Regions from separate parts of the Streptomyces sp. Sge12 genome, predicted to be linked through region 2. Evidence: predicted binding sites of a transcription regulator. Region 2 holds the regulator's gene; the other holds the start of a gene.
The links. Region 2 encodes HrcA, which represses chaperone genes, less so after heat shock. Its sites were predicted from a motif close to TTNGCACTCNGNNNNNCNGAGTGCNAA; they were not measured.

Region 1 (8,762 bases), 1.9 Mb from region 2:
GACCTCCTCCGGCAGTTTCTCGCCGTTCCGGTCCCGCCGGCTGTCCAGCCCCACCAGCAGGATGTTGCTGTCGCCGGACTTCGACTTCTCCGCGCCTTCGAGAGCCTTGGAACTGCCGATACCGGCCGCGAGGTCGCGGTACAGGTACCAGGCGCCCCCTCCCGCCAGGGCTCCCAGCGCGCACCCGGTGACCAGCAGCGTGCGGACCGCGCGCCGTCGGCGGGACGGGCGGCGGGATCGTGTCGTCGGCTTCCTCCGGTGCGCGCTCATACCTGCCGATGCTGACGGAGGTCCGCTGAAGGAATCCTGAGGGCGCCCGCGGAGCGCTACCGGATGCGCAGCACCAGCCGCGCGCCCCCACCGGGCGCCGGCAGCGCGCGTACGTCGCCCCCGTGAGCCCGCGCAATCTCCCGGGCGATGGCCAGACCGAGCCCGGTGCCGCCGCTGGCCCGACCGCGGTCCGCGTCCAGGCGTACGAACCGCTCGAACACCCGGTCCCGGTCCGCCTCCGGGATGCCCGGGCCGTCGTCCGTGACCTCCAGCAGCCTCCAGCCGTCGTGCTCCGCGGCCCGCACGACCACCTCGGCGCGGGCGTACCGCAGCGCGTTGTCCACCAGATTGGCCAGCGCCCGCTCCAGCCGCGCCGGATCACCGGACGCCGGTACGGGCGCCCGCGCATCCAGCCGTAGCGAGACCCGGGCGTCACCCCGCGGGCCGCCCCGGCGCGCCGCGTCCTCCGCGGCCAGCAGCGCCAAATCCACCGGCTCGCTCCGGGGCGCCGGGCCGCCGTCCAGCCGGGCCAGCAGCAGGAGGTCCGCCGCGATGCGCTGAAGCCGCTCGGTGTCCGCCAGCGCGGCCCCGACCGACTCCCGGTCGGGGCGGTCCATGGCCAGCGCCACCTCCAGCCGGGACCGTACGGCGGCCAGCGGATTGCGCAGCTCGTGCGAGGCGTCCGCGGTGAACTGCCGCTGCCGGGCGTCGGAGCGCTCCAGCCGGTCGAGGGTGTCGTTCACGGTCCGGGCCAGCCGCGCGATCTCGTCCGCCCCGCCCGGGTCCGGGACCCGCCGGTCCAACTCGCTCGCCGTGACGGCCGCCAGCTCGCGGCGGATCGCGTTCACCGGGCGCAGTGCGCGGCCCGTCACCCACCAGGCCAGGGCCGCGGCGAAACCGGCGAGCGGGGGACCGCCCGCCAGGAGTCCGATCGCGACGGCCCGGGTGGCGTCGTCGACGTCGCCGAGCACGGTCATCGCGTACACGGTGTGCGCGCCCGGCGCGTTGACGACGACCACCGCGCGCCGTTCCCCGCCGGGGCGGGCGGGAGGGAGCACGGCCGACCGGGAGTCCTCCCCGGGCCCGGGGCGAGGGGCGCCGGCCAGGTCGGGGGTGTGCTTCGGATCGCCGGTGCCGCTACCGGTGCTGGCGACCGTCCGGCCGGCCTCGTCCCGTACGAGGACCAGGTCCACCCCGCTCTCGGGCGCGGGCAGCCGTCCACCGGGCGGCAGGGTCCGGCTGTCGAGCTGCGCGGCGACCTTGCGGGCGGCGAGCTCGGCACGGCCGGTGGTGTTGTCGAGGAGGTTCGCCCGCAACAGGGCGTGCAGCCACAGCCCCCCGGCGGCGAGGACAGCGGCCATCGCCAGGGCCGCCGCGGCGGCGGTGCGCGCCCGGATGCTGCTAACCACCGTCGGGGGCCAGCCGGTAGCCGGTTCCGTGGACGGTGCGGATCGAGCGGCGGCCGAAGGGGGCGTCGATCTTCTTGCGCAGCGAGGAGACGTACACCTCGACGATGTTCGGGTCGATACCGTGCGGGGAGTCCCAGACCTCGTCCAGAATGTCCTGCTTGGCGACGGCCCGGCCCGGCTGCTCCATCAGGCAGGCGAGCACGCCCAGTTCGCGGGCGGTGAGCTCGATGTCCCGGTCGCCGCGGCGGCACCGGCGGCCCTGCGGATCCAGGACGAGGTCGCCGGCCTGGAGCGTGCCGCGGTCGGGAGCGCCGGCGCGGCGGGCCAGTGCGCGTATTCGGGCGGCCAGGACGACGAAGGAGAACGGCTTGGTGAGGTAGTCGTCGGCGCCGGAATCCAGGCCCTCGGCCTCGTCGTACTCGCCGTCGCGGGCGGTGAGCATCAGGACGGGGGTGGTGTCGCCGTGGGCGCGCATCCTCGTGCAGATCGCGTGGCCGCTGGGACCCGGGAGCATCAGGTCGAGGAGGACGACGTCGTACGGGCCGCCGGCGAGGGCGAGGTCCATGCCGAGGTGGCCGTCGTGGGCGATGTCCACGCGGTGGCCGTCGGCGGAGAGGCCGCGCCGCAGGGACTCGGCGAGGCCTTCTTCGTCTTCGACTACGAGAATGCGCACGGCCCAAGCCTCACATATCGCCCGTCCGGGGCGCGGCCGGGTGTGCGGCTTGCGGTGGTGTGCCGGGTGCCCTGCGGGCGGCTCGGCGGTGTGCGGCTCGCGGCGGTGTGCCGGGCTCTGCCGGGTGCCCTGCGGGCGGCCCGTGCGATGTCCGGCTCGGCGCCGTGTGCCGGGCTCTGCCCGGACCCGCGCCTCAAACGCCGGCGAGGCTGAGTGGTGCGGGCCCGTGCCTTCGTGAGCGGCATGGCCGGGACGGTGCGGGCCGGCGCCTTCGTGAGCGGGGTGGCCGGGCCGGGATGGTGGTGCGGGGTGGTCGGCCTGGGCCGGTGCGTGGGGCCGGGGCGGGGTGTCTCCTCGGCTCGGCGCGCGCGGGCATGTCTCGGCCGTACGCGGGGGTCGCGCCTCGTCCTGCGGGGACACCCCGCCCCGTCCCCACTCCCCTCCGCCGACACACCCCCGGGAAAGCCCTGCCCCCCAATCGGGTCCCGCGTACAGCCGAAGCCTGCCGTGGGGCGGGGACACGCAGGAGGGTCCCCGCAGGACGAGGCGCGACCCCCGCCGTACGGCCATGACGCCGCCGCGCGCGCCGAGCCGAGGAGATCCTCGTGCGGGGCACCGCCCCACCCGAGATCCGCCAAATCAAGCCCCGCCGGCGTTTGAGGCGCGGGGTCCGGGGCGGAGCCCCGTGCAACGGCGGGGCGGGGCACCGCCAAGCCGCCCGCAGGGCAACCCGCGCGGGGGCCGGGGCGGAGCCCCGGGCAGCGGCGGGGCGGCGTACCGCAGGGGGGCCGCGCAACGCCCGAGGGGCGGGAATTGGCACTCCGCTTGACCGAGTGCTAATCGCCGGAATAGTCTCGCACCTGGCACTCGCCCCTGGTGAGTGCCAACACAGCGACAGGCAGATCCGGCACCCGCGACGACGGATCGACCTGGTCGCCACCTCAGACAGTTAACCCCGGATCTCCGAAGGGGGAGGTCGGATCGTGACGACCACCAGCTCCAAGGTTGCCATCAAGCCGCTTGAGGACCGCATTGTGGTCCAGCCGCTGGACGCCGAGCAGACCACGGCTTCCGGCCTGGTCATCCCGGACACCGCGAAGGAGAAGCCCCAGGAGGGCGTCGTCCTCGCGGTGGGCCCGGGTCGCTTCGAGGACGGCCAGCGTCTCCCGCTGGACGTCACCGTCGGCGACATCGTGCTCTACAGCAAGTACGGCGGCACCGAAGTGAAGTACAGCGGCGAGGAGTACCTCGTCCTCTCGGCTCGCGACGTGCTCGCGATCGTCGAGAAGTAATTCTCTTCATCAGTACTGCTTTGAGCTGCGCCCCTGGTCACCCCGCTGATTGCCGGGCGGCGAGGGGCGCAGCTCGTTAAACCCGAGTTTTCGAGAGGGCTGAACCGCTCCCATGGCGAAGATCCTGAAGTTCGACGAGGACGCCCGTCGCGCCCTCGAGCGCGGCGTCAACAAGCTTGCCGACACGGTCAAGGTGACGATCGGCCCCAAGGGCCGCAACGTCGTCATCGACAAGAAGTTCGGCGCCCCCACCATCACCAACGACGGTGTCACCATCGCTCGCGAGGTCGAGCTGGACGACCCGTACGAGAACCTGGGCGCGCAGCTCGTGAAGGAGGTGGCGACCAAGACCAACGACATCGCGGGTGACGGCACCACCACCGCCACGGTGCTGGCCCAGGCGCTGGTCCGCGAGGGTCTGCGCAACGTCGCCGCGGGTGCTTCCCCGGCCGCCCTGAAGAAGGGCATCGACGCCGCGGTCAAGGCCGTGTCCGAGGAGCTCCTCGCGACCGCCCGCCCGATCGAGGACAAGTCCGACATCGCCGCCGTGGCCGCGCTCTCCGCGCAGGACCAGCAGGTCGGCGAGCTCATCGCCGAGGCGATGGACAAGGTCGGCAAGGACGGTGTCATCACCGTCGAGGAGTCCAACACCTTCGGCCTGGAGCTGGAGTTCACCGAGGGCATGGCCTTCGACAAGGGCTACCTCTCGCCGTACATGGTCTCGGACCAGGAGCGTATGGAGGCCGTCCTCGACGACCCGTACATCCTGATCAACCAGGGCAAGATCTCCTCGATCCAGGACCTCCTGCCGCTGCTGGAGAAGGTCATCCAGGCCGGCGCCTCGAAGCCGCTGCTGATCATCGCCGAGGACGTCGAGGGCGAGGCGCTCTCCACCCTCGTCGTCAACAAGATCCGTGGCACCTTCAACGCGGTGGCCGTCAAGGCCCCCGGCTTCGGTGACCGCCGCAAGGCGATGCTCCAGGACATGGCCACCCTCACCGGTGCCACCGTCATCGCCGAGGAGGTCGGCCTCAAGCTCGACCAGGCCGGTCTGGACGTACTGGGCTCCGCCCGCCGCGTGACCATCTCCAAGGACGACACCACCATCGTCGATGGTGGCGGCAGCCACGAAGAGGTCCTCGGCCGCGTCAACCAGATCAAGGCCGAGATCGAGTCGACCGACTCGGACTGGGACCGCGAGAAGCTGCAGGAGCGCCTGGCGAAGCTCGCCGGTGGCGTCTGCGTCATCAAGGTCGGCGCCGCCACCGAGGTGGAGCTCAAGGAGAAGAAGCACCGTCTCGAGGACGCCATCTCGGCGACCCGCGCCGCGGTCGAGGAGGGCATCGTCTCCGGCGGTGGCTCCGCTCTCGTCCACGCCGTGAAGGTCCTCGAGGGCAACCTCGGCCTGTCGGGCGACGAGGCCACCGGTGTCGCGGTCGTGCGCCGCGCCGCCGTCGAGCCGCTGCGCTGGATCGCCGAGAACGCCGGTCTCGAGGGTTACGTCATCACCTCGAAGGTCGCCGAGCTCGACAAGGGCCAGGGCTTCAACGCCGCCACCGGCGAGTACGGCGACCTGGTCAAGGCCGGCGTCATCGACCCGGTGAAGGTCACCCGTTCCGCGCTGGAGAACGCCGCCTCCATCGCCTCCCTGCTGCTCACGACCGAGACCCTGGTCGTCGAGAAGCCGGCGGAGGACGAGGGCGACGCCGGTCACGGCCACGGCGGTCACGGCCACAGCCACTGATCGCACGCACCACGCCGAGAAGGCCCCGTTCCGCAGCCGCGGGGCGGGGCCTTCCCCGTGATGGGGCCTCAGGTTCCGTACGGGGAACCCGATCCGCCCATCTGCCGTTGCAGGGCCGCGGTGTTGTAGTGCCACCAGCCCTCGACGATCTCTCCCTCCAGGCACCTGAAGGTGGTGCTCCCGGACATCTCGTACGTCTTCCCGGTCGGTGGGACTCCCATGAAGGTGCCCTTGTGGGTGCCGCGCCAGTTCCACACCGTCGTGACCATGTCGCCCTCGGCCAGCATGGCCTGCGGCTCGAAGGTCATGTCGAAGGCGGCGCGCCACGTCTCCATGTCCGACCGCATGGCGTCGCGTCCGATGACGGTGGACTCCGCCTTGCTGACGTCGTGGTCGATGTAGTTCGTCGCGAAGCACTCGTCGAGGACGCCCATGTTGCCGCCCATGGCCGCTTCCTCGAACACCCGCCGGGCGAGCTGCTTGTTGAGGTGCTCGTCGCGGACGACGTCGAGGTTCATGAACTTCGGCATTCCCTCACAGAGGGCCACCATCTCCTGGAACATGCGGTCCGTCTCGGGGAGATGGGAGTTCTTCATGGCCTCCTCGTACGAGGGGAACTCCACCATGTCCACGTAGTGGTTCCGGGCCTCGCGGTCCTGGCCGATCATCGTGTGCGTCGCCGTGCGCCTGCCGCTGCTCTGCTCCGCCCAGCGGTCGATGAGCGCGTTCATCTCGTCGAACCGCCTGGTCTCATAATCGATCACTTGTACGAATGTCATGGCGTCGCCTCCCGCGCTGGATGGGACAGGTCCAGTTTAGGGAGATTTCACCCGATCGGCTGCTTGTGACGAGGCCCGTCCGGGTGGCCTCCGGGGCTACTGGGGGCCGTACTTGCGGCCCGTGCGCGAGGACACCCCGCCCAGCAGTCCGCGCGGCGTCAGCTTCACCACGCCCATCAGCGCCTTGTACCGCGGGTCCGGGATCGACACCGTTTTCCCCCGCGCCAGGTCGGCCAGGGCCGAAGCCACCAGCTTGTCGGCGTCCAGCCACATCCAGCTCGGGATGTTGTCCGTGCCCATTCCGGCCCGCTCGTGGAACTCCGTCCGGACGAAGCCGGGGCACAGCGCCATCAGCCGCACCCCGGACCCGCCCAGGTCCCGCGCCGCGCCCTGGGTGAACTGCACGACCCAGGCCTTGCTCGCCCCGTACGTACCGCGGGGTACGAAGGCGGCCACCGAGGCCACGTTGATCACGCCGCCGCGGCCGCGCGAGCGCATCGACGCGGTGGCCGCCGAGGTCAGCCGCAGGACCGCCTCGATGTGCACCTTCAGCATGGTCAGCTCGTCGGCCATGGAGACTTCCAGGTAGCGGCCTTTGTTGCCGAAGCCCGCGTTGTTGACCAGCAGGTCCACCGGGTGCGTGCGGTCGTCGAGGCGCCGCTCGACCGCCGCGATGCCCTCCTCCGTGGAGAGGTCGGCGGCCAGTACCTCCGCCTCGATGCCGTGCCGGTCGTGCAGTTCGGTGGCCTGTTCGCCGAGTCGCTTGGTGTCGCGCGCCACCAGCACCAGGTTGTGCCCCTGGGCGGCCAGCCGCCGGGCGAAAGCGGCGCCGATGCCCGCCGTGGATCCCGTAATCAACGCAGTCGTCATAGGCGCAACCTAGCTTCCCCCGCTGACGGCGCTACTTCGCCCCGGCCCCGGCCCCGTACTTCTCCACGTACAGGCGAACCCGCTCGTGGGCCTCCGGCTCCATCGCCCCGCCCGCCGCCAGGGTGAGCGGCAGCAGGGCCCGCTCGGTGGTGAAGGCGCGGAACCAGAGTTCCACCGTCACCTCGTGGTCCGGCCGGTGGATGACCTCGATCGCGTCGCCGGGGGAGACCGAACCCTCCTCGATCACCCGGAGGTACGCACCCGGCCGGGCCTCCTTCGTGAACCGCTTGACCCAGCCGGCCTCACCCAGGGCGCCCTGGAAGGTCCGGCACGGGATGCGGGCCGAGGCCACCTCGAGGACGAGGTCCGCGCCGACCCGCCAGCGGTCGCCGAGCCGCGCGGTGTTCAGGTCGATGCCGGAGGTGGTGAAGTTCTCGCCGAAGATCCCGGCCGGCAGCTCCCGGTCCAGGCTGCGCTCCCACAGGTCGAGGTCCTCGCGGGCGTACGCGTAGACGGCCTGGTGGTCGCCGCCGTGGTGCCGGCGGTCGCAGACGGCGTCGCCCTCCAGTCCGCTGCCGAGGCCGGTGGCCTTGGGGCCCGGGGCGACGACGCGGACCGGTCCGGGGACGGGGCGCTTGCCTATGCCCGTCACCCCTCCCTCCGCGTCGGAGTAGTCGACGGCCGTGGCGCGGCCGAGGTTCACGGAGATCAGATGCATGGAGCCCATGGGACCACACGCTAGCCGAGCAATCCCAAAGCGTCACCGGGATATTCGCGCAGCAGTCAAAGCAGGGCTTATGCTCGGGTGGTGATCGAGGCACGTCATCTCCGGGTTCTGCGCGCTGTCGCCGGGACCGGGTCCTTCTCCGCAGCCGCCCGCGAGCTCGGCTGCACCCAGCCCGCCGTCTCCCAGCAGATGAAGGCGCTGGAGCAGTCCGCCGGCACCCCGCTGCTCATCCGCACCGGCCGCGAGATGCGGCTGACCCAGGCCGGTGAGGCCCTGGTGCGCCATGCCGCGGGGATCCTGGCCGGGCTGACCGCGGCCGAGGAGGAGGTCGCGGCCATCGCCGGGCTGCGCGCGGGACGGGTGCGGCTCGTGTCCTTCCCCAGCGGCAGCTCCACGCTGGTGCCGACCGCGCTCGCGGCGATGCGCGCCGAGCACCCCGGGACCCGTATCTCGCTGGTCGAGGCCGAGCCGCCGCGTTCGGTGGAGATGCTGCGCGAGGGGGACTGCGACCTGGCGCTGGCCTTCCGCTACGGCGGCGCCGCCCATTCCGCCGCGGAGTGGGACGACCTCGTGGTGCGGCCGCTGCTGACGGACCGGCTCGTCGGGCTGGTTCCGCAGGGGCACCGGCTGGCCGGCGCGGAGCGCGTGGGCATGGCGGAACTGGCGGACGAACCCTGGATCGCGGGCTGTCCGCGCTGCCGCCGCCACTTGGTGGAGGTGTGCGAGGGCGTGGGCTTCACCCCGCGCATCGACTTCGCCACCGACGACTATCCGGCGGTGGTCGGTCTGGTCGGCGCCGGGCTGGGCGTGGCGGTGCTGCCGGAGCTCGCGGTGGAGTCCGTACGGGCCAAGGGCGTGAGCACGGTGGCCGTGGAGCCGGCGGTCGAGCGGGAGGTCGTCGCGCTGACCCTGCCCGACCTGGCCCGGGTGCCGGCCGTGGCCGCGACCCTGGCGGAGCTGGAACGGGCGGCCGCGCGCTGACCCGCGTCCGCCCCCGG
Region 2 (8,762 bases):
CGAGACCATCGTGCGCTCGCCCTCGTAGGCCATCGAGACCGTGACGGGGCTGTGCCAGCCGGGGATGGTGTGCGACATGGACAGGTCGATGCCCTCGCCCTGCTCCAGGGCGTCCCAGCAGTACTCGCCGTAGTGGTCGTCCCCGAAGGCGGCTGCCAGGGCGGTGCGCAGACCGAGCCGGGCCAGGGCGGTGGCCATGTTGGCGACGCCGCCGGGGCTGGATCCCATTCCGCGCGCCCAGGACTCCGTACCGCGCACCGGGGCCGAGTCGAGGCCGGTGAAGATGATGTCGAGGAAGACCGTTCCGGTCAGGAAGACGTCGCAGCCCGGTTCCTGCGGGTCACGCAGCGGACCGAGCGGGTCCACTGCTGCTGCGCGGATTTCGTAGTCCCGACCGGTCACGGCGATCTCCCCGTTGTTTCTCGAAGGCCCGTTTCTGCATGACGTTTTCCAGTGGAAAGCTGCCAGCCCTGCCCACCCCGGGCAGGACCAAACCCAGTGTGGCGCAGATCACCCTCGAATGGCCCGCCGTCACTCGGACCACTCGACGGGGACCGGGCGGGCACGGCCCCGGGACGGGCGGGTCCCGGGGCCGGTCCCGGGGCCGGTCCCGGGCCGGTCCCGGGCGGGCACGGCCGCCGTCAGCCCCGCTTGGGCAGGGGCACCCGCAGCAGGTCGGCGGCCACCGTGAGCTCGCCCTCGAAGCCGGCCGCGCGCGCCTGGCGCTCGAACTCGGCGGGGTCGGTGTAGCGCTGCGAGAAGTGCGTCAGCACGAGGTGCCGTACGCCCGCGTCCCGCGCCACGCGCGCCGCCTGCCCGGCGGTGAGGTGACCGTGATCGGTGGCCAGCCGTTCGTCCTCGTCGAGGAAGGTCGACTCGATGACCAGCATGTCGCAGCCCTCGGCGAGGGCGTCCACGCCGGGGCACAGCCGGGTGTCCATGACGAACGCGAACCGCTGCCCGGGCCGGGGCTCGCTCACCTCGTCCAGGGTGACCGCGCCGAGCCGGCCCTCCCGCTGGAGCCGGCCCACGTCCGGCCCCTTGATGCCGTGCCGGGCGAGCAGCTCGGGCACCATGCGGCGCCCGTCGGGCTCGGTGATCCGGTAGCCGAAGGACTCGACGGGATGCGAGAGCAGCCGGGCCTCCAGGGTGTACGAGGGCCCTTCGGCCAGCACGCCGTCCGCGGCCACCGGTTCCTCGCGGAGCGGGACGGTCTCGCGGTAGGCCGTGGCGTACCGCAGCCGGTCGAAGAACTTCTGCCCCGAGGCCGGGTAGTGCGCGGTGACCGGGTGCGGGACCTGGTCGAGGTTGATCCGCTGGATCACCCCGGCGAGACCGAGGCTGTGGTCACCGTGGAAGTGGGTGACGCAGATCCGGTTGATGTCGTGCGCGGCCACCCCGGCGCGCAGCATCTGGCGCTGGGTGCCCTCGCCCGGGTCGAAGAGGATGCCCTCGCCGTCCCAGCGCAGCAGGTAGCCGTTGTGATTGCGGTGGCGGGTGGGCACCTGGCTGGCGGTGCCCAGCACCACGAACTCCCTGACGGACACGTGTTATCCGGGGGGCCACTGGAGGCCACGGCCGCCGAGGACGTGCGCGTGGGCGTGGAAGACGGTCTGGCCGGCGCCGGAGCCGGTGTTGAAGACGATCCGGTAGCCGTGGTCGACGATCTTCTCGTCGAGGGCGACCTGGCCGGCCTCACGCAGTATGTCGGCGGCGACGGCGGGCTCGGCCGCGGCCAGCGAGGCCCCGTCGGCGTAGTGCACCTTGGGGATGACGAGCACGTGCGTGGGCGCCTGCGGATTGATGTCCCGGAAGGCGACCGTGGTGTCGGTCTCCCGGACCACGGTCGCGGGGATACTCCCCGCGACGATCTTGCAGAACAGGCAGTCGGCCTGCGGTTCCCCGGCCATTGCTGAGCCTCCCGTGACGTTGATCGGTCCGGGCATCGTATCCAGCCGGGCCCCCACCACGGGCAGCCATTACGGCCCCCCGGCCCGAACCCCCGGCCCCGGCCGGGTCCGAACCAGCCGGGCGGGCCGGGGAGGAGCCGTCCGGCGGGGACGACCGGGACGCCGGGGACGGCGGGGCGTCAGGACCAGCGGCCCGTGCGGGCCAGCAGCACCGCGGTCGCCGCCGTTCCGGCCGTGGAGGTCCGCAGGACGGAGCGGCCCAGGCGGTAGGGGTGGGCCCCCGCCTCGGCGAAGACCGCCAGTTCCTCCGGGGAGACGCCGCCCTCCGGGCCGACCACCAGGACGACGGAGCCCGAGGCGGGCAGCTCGGCCGTGGCCAGGGCCCCGGAGGGGGTGTCGCGGTCCTCGTGCAGGACCATCGCCAGGTCGGCGCCGGCCAGCAGGGCCGCGACCTGCTTGGTGGACATGGCCTCGGCCACGTCCGGGAAGCGCACCCGGCGGGACTGCTTGCCCGCCTCCCGGGCCGTGGCCCGCCACTTGGCCAGGGACTTGGCCCCGCGGTCGCCGCGCCACTGCGTGATGCAGCGCGAGGCCTGCCAGGGCACGATCGCGTCCACGCCGGTCTCGGTCATCGTCTCGACGGCCAGCTCGCCCCGGTCGCCCTTGGGAAGGGCCTGGACCACCGTGATCCGGACCGCCGGCTGCTCCTCCTGCCCCGCCGAGGAGACCGCCACGACCAGCCGGTCCTTGCCCTCGGCGGCCTTGACCACGCCCTCCGCCCAGTGCCCGCGCCCGTCGGTGAGGACCACGTCCTCGCCCGGGGTCAGCCGCTTCACGGACACGGCGTGCCGGCCCTCCGGGCCGTCCAGGACGAACTCCGGCCCCGCGGGGACCTCTTCCACCACGAACACCGGGGCGGTCATGACGCACTCCTCATCTGCATTGCCTTCAACGTGCTCTGTGCCTGGGCCAGTTCGGCCGCCAGCACCTCCACCAGCTCCCCGGCCGGCAGCGGCCGCGCCAGCCGGTGCCCCTGCCCCGCCCACAGGGCCATGCCCTGCGGGTCCCCGGCCGCGGCGGCGGCCTTGCGCAGCCCCGAGGTCAGGTGGTGGACCTGCGGGTACGCGGCCGGGGCGTACGGCCCGTGCTCGCGCATGAAGCGGTTCACCAGCCCCCGCGCCGGCCGCCCGGAGAAGGCCCGGGTGAGCTCGGTGCGGGCGAACAGCGGGTCCGTCAGCGCCTTCTTGTGCACCGGGTCCGCCCCGGACTCCGGGCAGGGCAGGAAGGCCGTCCCGAGCTGCGCAGCCTCCGCCCCGGCCGCCAGCAGGGCAGCGATCTGCGCGCCGCGCATCAGACCGCCCGCGGCGATGATCGGCAGCGCCACGGCCTCCCGTACCTGGCCCACCAGCGCGAGGAGGCCCACGGCCGCCGTGCCGTCGATCTGCGGGTCGTCCCGGTGGGTGCCCTGGTGGCCGCCGGCCTCCGAGCCCTGGACGCAGACCGCGTCCGCGCCCGCGTGCTGGGCGCTGCGGGCCTCCTCGACGGAGGTCACCGTGACGACGGTGTACGTACCGGCCTTGCGCAGCGCGGCGAGGGCCGCGGAGGCGGGGCAGCCGAAGGTGAACGAGACCACGGGGACCGGGTCTTCGAGGAGGATGGCGAGCTTGGCGTCGTAGCCGTCGTCGCTGGTGCCGAAGACCTCTTCGTCGCCGAGCGAGATCTCGTACCAGCTCGCCTCGCCGGCCAGCTGCCCGCGGTAGGTCTCCACGGCGGCCGGATCGACATAACCGGTCTGCGGCATGAAGAGGTTGACGCCGAAACGGCGCCGGGTGAGCGCGCGCAGCTGCTTGATCTCGTGGTACATCCCGTCGGCCGTCTTGTAGCCGCCGGCGAGGAAGCCCAGTCCGCCCGCCTCGCACACGGCAGCGGCGAGCGCGGGGCAGGAGGCGCCGCCCGCCATGGGAGCCTGCACGATCGGGTACGGGGAGAGACCGTTCGCTGCCGAGGACATGGACTGCATCGTGCCACGTCCCGGGCAGGGGGCCGAATCATCGCATTCGCCTGGCATAGTCCCCTTCCCGGCGGGCCCGCGGCCCCCCGCCGCGCTCGTGCGACGAGCCCGGCCGGGGAATCCCCGGGCCGGGCTCGTGACGGTGGTGCGCGGTCGGTCAGCGACCGTTGAACGCGTCCTTCAGGCGGCTGAACAGCCCCTGCTGACCCGGCGCGAACTGGCCCATCGGCCGCTCCTCGCCGCGCAGCTTCGCGAGCTGGCGGAGCAGGTCCTCCTGCTGCGCGTCCAGCTTGCCCGGGGTGGTGACCTCGACGTGGACGATCAGGTCGCCGCGTCCGCCACCGCGCAGGTGGGTCACGCCGCGGCCGTGCAGCGGGATCGCCTGGCCGGACCCGGTGCCGGGCCGGATGTCGATCTCCTCCAGCCCGTCGAGCGTCTCCAGCGGGCATTTGGTGCCCAGTGCGGCCGCCGTCATCGGGATGGTCACCGTGCAGTGCAGGTCGTCCCCGCGCCGCTGGAAGGTCGGGTGCGCCAGCTCGTGGATCTCCACGTACAGGTCACCGGCGGGGCCGCCGCCGGGGCCGACCTCGCCCTCGCCCGCGAGCTGGATCCGGGTGCCGTTCTCGACACCGGCCGGGATCTTGACCGTGAGGCTGCGGCGGGAGCGGACCCGGCCGTCGCCCGCGCACTCGTGGCACGGGGTCGGGACCACGGTGCCGAAGCCCTGGCACTGCGGGCAGGGGCGCGAGGTCATGACCTGGCCCAGGAAGGACCGGGTGACCTGCGAGACCTCACCGCGACCGCGGCACATGTCACACGTCTGCGCCGAGGTGCCGGGAGCGGCGCCCTCACCGGAGCAGGTGTTGCAGACCACGGCCGTGTCGACCTGGATGTCCTTGGTGGTCCCGAAGGCCGCCTCGTCCAGCTCCAGGTCCAGACGGATCATGGCGTCCTGGCCGCGGCGGGTCCGCGAGCGCGGGCCGCGCTGCGAGGCCTGGCCGAAGAAGGCGTCCATGATGTCCGAGAAGTTGCCGAAGCCACCCGCTCCGAAGCCGCCCGCGCCGCCGCCGCCCGAGGAGGACAGCGGGTCGCCGCCGAGGTCGTAGACCTGCTTCTTCTGCGGGTCCGACAGCACCTCGTAGGCCGCGTTGATCTCCTTGAAGCGCTCCTGCGTCTTCGGGTCCGGATTCACATCCGGGTGGAGTTCACGCGCGAGGCGCCGGAAGGCCTTCTTGATCTCGTCCTGCGATGCGTCGCGGCGCACGCCGAGAACGGCGTAGTAGTCCGTGGCCACTTACGACTCCGCCAGGATCTGTCCGACGTAACGTGCCACTGCGCGTACCGCTCCCATCGTTCCGGGGTAGTCCATGCGGGTCGGTCCGACCACGCCGAGTTTGGCGACTGCTTCGCCGCCCGAACCGTAACCGACCGAGACGACCGACGTGGAGTTCAGTCCCTCGTAGGCGTTCTCATGCCCGATCCGTACGGCCATTCCCGACTCATTGGCCTCGCCCAGCAGCTTGAGGAGCACGACCTGCTCCTCCAGCGCTTCGAGCACCGGCCTGATCGTCAGGGGAAAATCGTGTCCGAAGCGGGTGAGATTGGCGGTACCGCCGATCATCAGCCGCTCCTCGGCCTCCTCGACCAGGGTTTCGAGGAGGGTCGCGAGCACCGTGGAGACGGTGCCGCGGTCCTCGGCCTCGAAGGATTCGGGGAGGTCCTGAACCAGCGGGGGCACATCGGTGAAGCGCCGCCCGACGACCCGGCTGTTGAGCCGGGCCCGCAGGTCCGCGAGAGAGGTCTCGCCGAAGGGGCTCGGGCAGTCGATGAGCCGCTGCTCGACCCGCCCGGTGTCCGTGATCAGTACGAGCATCAGGCGCGCGGGAGCCATCGAGAGCAGCTCCACGTGCCGGACGGTCGACCGGGTCAGGCTCGGGTACTGGACGACGGCGACCTGCCGGGTGAGCTGCGCGAGCAGCCGCACCGTGCGGCCGACCACGTCGTCGAGGTCGACGGCGCCGTCGAGGAAGTTCTGGATGGCCCGGCGCTCGGGCGACGACAGCGGCTTGACCCCCGCCAGCTTGTCGACGAAGAGGCGATAGCCCTTGTCGGTGGGGATCCGGCCGGCGCTGGTGTGGGGCTGGGCGATGTAGCCCTCCTCCTCCAGCACGGCCATGTCGTTGCGCACGGTGGCGGGCGAGACGCCGAGCCGGTGCCGCTCGGTGAGCGCCTTGGAGCCGACCGGCTCCTCCGTCCCGACGTAGTCCTGGACGATGGCGCGCAGCACTTCGAGTCTGCGTTCGCTGAGCATCGCGCGCACACCTCCAGCTCTGGTCCGTTGCCGTGTTCTGCCGTGTTCGTTGGCACTCTGATCGTTCGAGTGCCAGAGAGCCCCCGCTCAGTGTACGGCCGGGCGGTAAGCCCCTGGCAAGGGAGGCCCGCCAGGGTAGCGTCGCCGCATGGACGTGCGTTGGGAAGAGTGTGGGTGGGAACGGCTGACCGGACGGGCCGGCCGTCGGCGGCTGCCGGTGTGGGACTGCACCGTGGGGCTTGTGGTGGGCGAGGATTCCGTGCTCCTGATCGACCCCGGCTCGTGCCTGCGCGAGGGCGCCGAGGTGCGGGCCGAGGCGGAGCGGCTGACGGGCCGGCACGTGACCCATATCGCATTCACGCACGGCCATTTCGATCACGTCCTGGGCGGGGCCGCCTTCTCGGGCGCCGAGGTGTTCGGGGCGGTCGGGCTGGACTCGCTGCTGGCGGCGGAACGCGAGGAGCTGCGCGAGGACGCGGTCCGCCACGGGCTCGCGGAGGCGGAGGCGGCGGAGGCGGTGGACCTGCTGGTGCTGCCCCGGCACCCGGTGTCGGGCGAGTGGACGCTGGAACTGGGCGGCGTACAGGTGCTGCTGGCCAATGTGGGGCCCGGGCACAGCGGGCACGACCTGGCCGTCTTCGTACCGGGCGAGCGCGAGGTGGTCTTCTGCGGGGACCTGGTCGAGGAGTCGGGGGAACCCATGGCGGGCCCGGACGCCGTGCCCGGGCAGTGGCCCGCGGCCCTGGACCGGCTGCTGTCGCTGGGCGGGGACGACGCACTGTACGTGCCGGGTCACGGAGCGGTGGTCGGGGCGGACTTCGTCCGTGCGCAACGCGCCACACTGGCGGCCCGTTTCGGCGTGTCGGAGGCGTGACGCGCGCGGCTCTCCTACTGTCGGCCGGATGCGCGAGTACTCCCCCGACCTGACCCCCCAGTGGAAGCGACCCACGGCCGTGCCGGAGGTGGCGGCGGACCGCGACCTCGTGGTCGAGGTCGCCGGTACGGACTTCTGCGGCGCGGTGGTGGCCTGCGAGGCGGGCACGGTGACGCTGGAGGACCGCTTCGGCAAGCGGCGGGTGTTCCCGATGGAGCCGCGGGGGTTCCTGCTGGACGGCGAGGTGGTCACCCTGGTCCGGCCGGCGCGCGGCCCCGCGGCGCCGCGCCTGACGGCCTCGGGCTCACTGGCCGTCCCCGGGGCGCGGGCGCGGGTGGCCCGGGCGGGCCGGATCTACGTCGAGGGCCGGCACGACGCCGAGCTGGTGGAGCGGGTCTGGGGCGACGACCTGCGGATCGAGGGCGTGGTGGTCGAGTACCTGGAGGGCATCGACGACCTCCCGGCCATCGTCGCCGACTTCGCCCCGGCCGAGGACGCCCGCCTCGGCATCCTGGTCGACCACCTCGTCCCGGGCTCGAAGGAGTCCCGCATCGCGGCGTCGGTGACCTCCCCGCACGTCCTGATCGTGGGCCACCCGTACGTGGACGTCTGGCAGGCGGTGAAGCCGTCCGCACTGGGCATCCCCGCGTGGCCGGTGATCCCGCCCGGTCAGGACTGGAAGACGGGCGTCTGCCGGGCCCTGGGCTGGCCGGAGAACACCGGGGCCGCCTGGCAGCACATCCTGTCCCGGGTCACCTCGTACCGCGACCTGGAATCCACCCTCCTGGGCTCGGTGGAACACCTCATCGACCACGTCACAACCTGACCGCCCCCGCCCTCCAGCCCCGCCGGCGTTTGAGGCGCGGGGGTCCGGGGGCAGCGCCCCCGGCGGCCGGCCCGCCCGCGCGGGTCAGTCCACCAGGTCCCGCACCACCGCATCGGCCAGCAACCGCCCCCGCAGGGTCAGCACCGCACGCCCGCCCTCGTACGGCCCCGGCTCCAGCAGCCCGTCCGCCAGCGCCCTCCGCGACGCCGCCAGCCCGGCCGGAGCGAGCAGCGGCAACGGCACGCCGTCGACCAGCCGCAGCTCCAGCAGGATCCGCTCCACCCGCCGGTCCTCCGCCGACAGGAGCTCGCGTCCCGCCCCGGGCGACCGCCCCTCCGCCAGCGCCGCGGCGTACGCACCCGGGTGCTTCACGTTCCACCACCGCACCCCGCCCACGTGCGAGTGCGCGCCCGGCCCGGCGCCCCACCAGTCGGCGCCGCGCCAGTACAGCTCGTTGTGCAGGCAGCGGCCGGCCTCCGAGGTGGCCCAGTTGGAGACCTCGTACCAGGAGTAGCCGGCCTCGGCCATCACCGAGTCCGCGATCAGGTACCGGTCGGCGTGGACGTCGTCGTCCGTCATCGGGACCTCGCCCCGGCGGATCCGCCGCGCCAGCTGCGTGCCCTCCTCGACGATCAGCGCGTAGGCGCTGATGTGGTCCGGCCCGGCCCCGAGCGCCGCCGCGAGCGTCGCGCGCCAGTCCTCGTCCGACTCCCCCGGGGTCCCGTAGATCAGGTCGAGGTTGACGTGCTCGAAGCCCGCCGCCCGTGCCTCCGCGACGCACGCCTCGGGCCGGCCGGGGGTGTGGGTGCGGTCGAGCACCTTCAGGACGT

Region 1: a site for HrcA is predicted at 3,166-3,192, ahead of groES (co-chaperone GroES). Genes of this name have one in related genera too.

What each region holds. Positions count from the first base shown of each region.
Region 1 is NZ_CP020555.1:3,352,104-3,360,865, reverse strand. It holds gene B6R96_RS14645 (LCP family protein) at 1-270, opposite strand, end outside; gene B6R96_RS38645 (sensor histidine kinase) at 327-1,679, opposite strand; gene B6R96_RS14635 (response regulator transcription factor) at 1,672-2,352, opposite strand; gene groES (co-chaperone GroES) at 3,336-3,644, shown strand; gene groL (chaperonin GroEL) at 3,757-5,388, shown strand; gene B6R96_RS14620 (ester cyclase) at 5,457-6,152, opposite strand; gene B6R96_RS14615 (SDR family NAD(P)-dependent oxidoreductase) at 6,264-7,037, opposite strand; gene B6R96_RS14610 (MOSC domain-containing protein) at 7,069-7,755, opposite strand; gene B6R96_RS14605 (LysR family transcriptional regulator) at 7,846-8,745, shown strand.
Region 2 is NZ_CP020555.1:5,284,522-5,293,283, reverse strand. It holds gene B6R96_RS23645 (carbohydrate kinase family protein) at 1-402, opposite strand, end outside; gene B6R96_RS23640 (ribonuclease Z) at 642-1,547, opposite strand; gene B6R96_RS23635 (histidine triad nucleotide-binding protein) at 1,551-1,910, opposite strand; gene B6R96_RS23630 (16S rRNA (uracil(1498)-N(3))-methyltransferase) at 2,090-2,833, opposite strand; gene B6R96_RS23625 (nitronate monooxygenase) at 2,830-3,921, opposite strand; gene dnaJ (molecular chaperone DnaJ) at 4,079-5,215, opposite strand; gene hrcA (heat-inducible transcriptional repressor HrcA) at 5,216-6,232, opposite strand; gene B6R96_RS23610 (MBL fold metallo-hydrolase) at 6,381-7,106, shown strand; gene B6R96_RS23605 (DUF3097 domain-containing protein) at 7,135-7,932, shown strand; gene hemW (radical SAM family heme chaperone HemW) at 8,017-8,762, opposite strand, start outside.